Linked DNA regions of Aliamphritea ceti. The protein of the gene in region 2 interacts with the protein of the main gene of each other region in a pairwise test. Links are inferred from orthologs where the notes say so. Each region holds a gene or a part of one and is shown on either strand. Other genes may lie near its edges.

Region 1 (2,825 bases), 2.5 Mb from region 2 along the record:
CAATTGCTGTTTCATGTTTGCTATTTGACAATCCGTAAAGAGGGCAGCGCCGTAGCGCTGCTGAAAAATAAAAAAAAGTCGGCAGGCAAAAACTGTTAACCCGGCACGCGTTTAATCTTAGCGCCTAATAGTTGCAGTTTTTCTTCAATACACTCATAACCACGGTCAATGTGATAAATCCGCTCTATAACGGTTTCACCTTCAGCAAGGATCGCGGCGATAACCAGACTCGCAGAAGCACGTAAGTCAGTTGCCATTACTGGTGCACCGGTCAGTTTGTCGACACCTTCCATAATTGCCGTATTGCCTTCAATCGTAATCTTGGCGCCCATGCGGATCATTTCCTGCATGTGCATGAAACGGTTTTCAAAAACCGTTTCTTTAATCCGGCTTACACCTTCTGCCACTATGTTCATAGCAGCAAACTGCGCCTGCATGTCAGTCGGGAATGCAGGATAAGGCGCTGTTACCAAATTAACCGCTTTCGGACGTTTACCGTGCATATCCAGCTCAATCCAGTCTTTACCGGTTTTAATCTCTGCACCGGCTTCTTCCAGCTTTTGAATGACAGCATCCAGAATATCAGGACGCGTATTCTTTACCCGGATAGATCCGCGAGTCGCTGCAGCCGCAACCAGATAAGTACCCGTTTCAATTCGGTCGGCAACAACAGGGAAATGACAAGCTTTCAAAGAAGGCACACCATTCACAATGATGGTATCGGTACCCTGACCGGTAATATCAGCACCCATTGCTATAAGGAACTCAGCCAGGTCAACAACTTCCGGTTCACGTGCAGCGTTTTCAATAATACTCTGACCTTCAGCCAGTGCTGCAGCCATCAGAATATTCTCGGTACCTGTTACTGTAACCATATCAAAGAATACACGGCCACCTTTGAGACGCCCGTCACAGGTTGCACGAATAAAACCTTCTTCCAATACAATCGTCGCACCCAGGGCTTCAAGACCTTTGATGTGCAGATCCACAGGACGGCTACCTATTGCACAACCACCAGGCAACGACACTTCAGCATGACCAAAGTGCGCCAGCAAAGGCCCAAGTACCAGAATTGACGCCCGCATGGTTTTTACCAGCTCATAAGGCGCCACTGTTGAATTAATCGTGCGGGTATCAATCTCAACACTTAGCTTTTCATCTACAGTGAGATCTACGCCCATCTGACGCAACAACTCTAGCATAGTCGTAATATCATGCAGATGGGGCAGGTTGCTGATAGTAACAGGTTCATCAGCCAGCAAACTTGCCGCCAAAATAGGCAATGCAGAGTTTTTCGCACCGGAAATCTTTACATCGCCCTGTAACCGGCTTCCACCGGTAATAATTAATTTATCCATTACGCGTTTGCCTTATCAAATTAATTCTGTAATTCAGCCCACTGAGTAGGCGTATATGTTTTGATAGTCAGCGCATGAATACTGCCGTTAGCAATCTCTTCAGCCAAACACTGGGATACCAGTTGCTGCTTTTTAACCGGACGTAAGCCTTCAAAAACCTCACCGACAACGGTTACCTGGAAATTACAACCTTCACCTTCAGGGTAGACAACACAACCTTCCAGTTTGCTCTCCAGTAACTGCTTAACTTGTTCGATTTGCATGCAAAATACCGCTTAAATTTGGGAGGAAAAATAACAGACGAAATGATAGCCGATTACGATATAAAAGGCGACGGGATGATAACAGAGATGCTCGGAATTCCTGTATCTGATCTATATAAAACGACTCACTTCCAGATACGGGTGGCAGAAATACCGACGAGCTCTGCCATTTGTACCATTTCATCAGGAAAATTACGGGCTTCAAGTACTGCATTACTTTGTTCGGCAACGCGCAGACAGCTCAACCAGTACGCCAGCGCAGAGCTGTCTACACGGTTAATACCGGAAAAATCCACTACTGCGTTCCCTTTCAGAGCATCCAGGCAGGCATTCGTTACCTGTCGTGCATTCTCTGAAGTCGCAAAAACAAGGTCACCACTTAACACCAATGTATCAGCTGATTCCTGTTTACAACTGAAAGTCGCCATTTACTTGCTCACATCCGTCTGAACCTGAGCTTTCCAGTTAGCAATGACTTTAGCAACATCACCGCGATTCTTCTTAACAAGTGAAGCGAACTGATTCTTAAAATTCAGGCGCAGATTAATACCGTCCAAATGAACATTTACCAGCTTCCAGCCATCTTTCTGCTGCAACATATAGTAATCAAGTTTGTAGGTTGCACTACCACCGGAGCGGACTTTAACACTTACAATTTGCTTATTCGGCTTAGGACTTGGACGGCCCTCCGGTAACAATTCGTAACCCGTAATTTCAAAACCAACCAGTGCTTTAGCATAGGTTCTGATCAAAGTGCTTTTAAAGACACCTGTAAACTCGGTACGCTCATTATCGGTCGCCTTACGGTAATACTTTCCCATTACCCGCTTAGCAATATATTCAAAATCAACAACCGGAACCAACAGACGCTCAACCTCATTCAACAAAGGCGTATTATCGGTATCAGTCGTCAGTGATGAATCACCTAGAATATTTATAAGCTCTGCGCTGGTGTTATCCACAGGTTCACTGGCAGCTTGCCAGGACGCGTAGGTAACAGGACTGGTTGCAACCAGTATCACCAGACAAAAAACAGACAAAATTTTACGCATAACCTTTCTCTTTACTCTGTCGCTTCATTGAACAAAAATTTGCCAATAAGCTCTTCTAACACCAGTGCAGACTGAGTATCTTCAATCAGGTCTCCGTCCTGCAGCATTTCTTCATCGGCTCCAGTAGCTATGCCAATATATTTTTCACCCAG
Region 2 (2,912 bases):
GGTCACCCAGTTCAGCGGCTCGCTGGTCCAGCTTGTCGTGAGTAATAGTATCTACGACTGCCAGCGCAGCTGCACAGCATAAAGGGTTGCCGCCGTAAGTAGAACCGTGAGTACCCGGAATCAGGATCTCAGCAGCTTTACCGCGGGCCAGACAGGCACCAATTGGTACACCGTTACCCAGGCCTTTAGCTGTAGTAACAACGTCCGGAAGGATATCGTTCTGCTGATACGCAAAGTAGCTGCCGGTACGGCCATTACCTGTCTGAACTTCATCCAGCATTAACAGCCAGTCATGTTCATCACAAATATCGCGTAACTGGTTCAGATAGTTGTCGGCAGGAATGATAACGCCGCCTTCGCCCTGAATTGGCTCAACCAGAATAGCAACTACGTTCGGGTTGTTGGTCGCAATTTTGCGGATCGCTTCTACGTCATTAAACGGAGCACGTACAAAACCACTGACCAGAGGTTCAAAGCCTGCTTGCACAGCACGGTTACCGGTAGCGCTCAGGGTCGCCATGGTGCGGCCATGGAACGACCCGTCCATAACAATAGTAACTGGCTGGTCGATACCTTTGCCGTGGCCGTAGCGGCGTGCCAGTTTAATTGCAGCTTCATTGGCTTCTGCACCCGAGTTGCCGAAGAAAACGCTGTCCATGCCGGAGATTTGTGTCAGACGGCGGGCCAGACGTTCCTGATTCGGAATCGTGTACAGGTTTGATGTATGAATAAGCTGACTGGCCTGTTCGCTGATCGCAGTGGTGACAGCCGGGTGTGCGTGACCCAGGCCACAAACGGCAATACCGCTCAGTGCGTCCAGATATTTATGGCCATCTGTATCATACAGCCATGAGCCTTCGCCATGATCAAAGGCCACGGACAGGCGTGCATAAGTGTTCATTATGGGCTGTGTAGACATAAAGTCCCTCTTTGCGACATGTACCCATCGCCAATAAAAGAAGAAGTCTCGGCGTGGAAAAAACGGAAAAGTCTATTCAATCGTCGCTAGTTTAGCAATCTTTGCTGCAATTTATCTGTTCGGGCAGGGGATTCAGGCTTGAATTTATTGATCAGCGTCACAATGTTTTATAAAGACACAGATTAGGATAGTGGACTGCTCATTTGGAGCAGGCAGGTGGCTGAATTATTTCTTGAGTAAAACACTCGGGTTTATGGTAGGCTTGCGTTTTTTTTAACGCCCCCGCAGAAACGGGCGAAAGTTTTGACAGGTTTAAAGGTGTACTTATGAGCGTCGTTGATACCATTAAAGAGCAGATTGAATCTAATGATATTCTGCTATACATGAAGGGCACGCCCCGTTTCCCTCAGTGTGGTTTTTCTTCCCGTACTGTTGAAGCGGTTATGGAGTGTGGCGAGCGTTTTGCTTTCGTAAACATTCTGGAAAACCCGGAAATCCGTTCAGAGCTGCCAAAATACGCTAACTGGCCAACGTTCCCGCAGTTGTGGGTAAAAGGTGAGTTGATTGGCGGTTGTGACATCGTTGTAGAAATGGCTGCCAGTGGCGAGCTTAAAGAGCTGATTGCTGAAGCTGCTCCTAGCCAGCCTGAAGGCGAGTAAGCCTCTGGTGAATCAGCAAGCTGGTAATTAATATTCTTTATCGTTTTTATTGTCTGGTTTAATTAGTCTAATAAGAACTATCTGCTATGCTGATTCGCACTTAATTTGTGCGCGGGTAACCGCTGTATTTTTAATTCATTTAAGAGAGAACTAAACATGGCCGTATTAGTAGGTAAGAACGCTCCAGACTTTACAGCTCCAGCAGTACTGGGAAACGGTGAAATCGTTGATGCTTTTACACTGTCTGAAGCAACTAAAGGCAAGAAAGCTGTTGTATTCTTCTACCCACTGGACTTCACTTTCGTATGTCCTTCTGAGCTGCTGGCTTTCGATCACCGTATCGAAGAGTTCGCTAAGCGTGGCGTTGAAGTAATCGGTGTTTCTATCGACTCTCACTTCTCTCACAATGCATGGCGTAACACACCTGTTGAAGCAGGTGGTATCGGTCCTGTTAAGTACACTCTGGTTGCTGACATGACTCACAGCATCTGTAAAGATTACGATGTTGAATCTGAAGGTGGTGTTGCTTTCCGTGGTTCTTTCCTGATCGACGAAGATGGTCTGGTACGTCACCAGGTTGTTAACGATCTGCCACTGGGCCGTAACGTTGACGAAATGCTGCGTATGGTTGATGCGCTGGCTTTCCACCAGAAGAACGGTGAAGTTTGCCCGGCTGGTTGGAGCGAAGGTGATGAAGGTATGGTTGCTTCTCCTGAAGGTGTTGCAAGCTACCTGTCTGACAACGCTGACAAGCTGTAAGATTTAAATATCTGAAAAAAAACCGCCTTTATGGCGGTTTTTTTGTGTCTGGATTTTAGTTTCAGCTGTTGTGCGTTTGTATAGCTGTATATGAAATATGCATGCCTGACATACCTATTTATAATGATCATTCTGCCTGTTCATCGGGTATGATGTTTGATCGTCCTGCGCTTGCTTATCGGTAAGTTCTTTACCTGTGTTGTAGCGGGCATTTTGCTTTTACTAAATAGCCCGGCTAAATGGTTTGACTAAAGAGTTTGATTAAAGAGTTCAGCCAGTTAGCCCTATTAAATAATTTCACTAATTAATTCCGGAATTTTTCTGTGCCGAATAAATCCTATACGGGGCAAATGCCGTTCGCTGAGTTTGTCACGCTTATGGCGATGATGATGTCGCTGGTTGCCCTGGCGATTGATGCAATGTTGCCAGCGTTAGCACTAATGGGAGATGCCCTGCAGGTTGCAGACATTAATGATGTGCAGCTGGTGGTATCTGTTTTGTTTTTAGGCATGGCAGTGGGGCAGCTGTGTTACGGACCTGCATCTGACAGCTTTGGCCGCCGACCTGTGATGTAC

Evidence for each region. Proteins that work in one complex are often made in the same cells at the same time.
Region 1: the proteins of grxD (region 2) and OCU49_RS06265 interact in binary tests that used the Escherichia coli proteins (3 or more experiments, as listed by UniProt). The link is inferred for Aliamphritea ceti from one-to-one orthologs.

What each region holds. Positions count from the first base shown.
Region 1 is NZ_AP025282.1:1,366,271-1,369,095, reverse strand. The notes cover bases 1-2,818. They hold OCU49_RS06265 (BolA family protein), read right to left. Parts: upstream 1,622-2,818; coding sequence 1,379-1,621; downstream 1-1,378. Other genes in these bases: mlaD (outer membrane lipid asymmetry maintenance protein MlaD), read right to left, coding at 2,685-2,818; OCU49_RS06255 (MlaC/ttg2D family ABC transporter substrate-binding protein), read right to left, coding at 2,050-2,673; OCU49_RS06260 (STAS domain-containing protein), read right to left, coding at 1,747-2,049; murA (UDP-N-acetylglucosamine 1-carboxyvinyltransferase), read right to left, coding at 96-1,358; hisG (ATP phosphoribosyltransferase), read right to left, coding at 1-15. Also shown: more of mlaD, read right to left, coding at 2,819-2,825. UniProt on the Escherichia coli protein: Involved in cell resistance against acid stress.
Region 2 is NZ_AP025282.1:3,900,359-3,903,270, reverse strand. Bases 7-2,911 are described here. They hold grxD (Grx4 family monothiol glutaredoxin), read left to right. Parts: upstream 7-1,245; coding sequence 1,246-1,578; downstream 1,579-2,911. Other genes in these bases: OCU49_RS17840 (multidrug effflux MFS transporter), read left to right, coding at 2,661-2,911; OCU49_RS17845 (peroxiredoxin), read left to right, coding at 1,735-2,337; OCU49_RS17855 (aspartate aminotransferase family protein), read right to left, coding at 7-919. In the rest of the region: more of OCU49_RS17855, read right to left, coding at 1-6; more of OCU49_RS17840, read left to right, coding at 2,912-2,912. UniProt on the Escherichia coli protein: Monothiol glutaredoxin involved in the biogenesis of iron-sulfur clusters.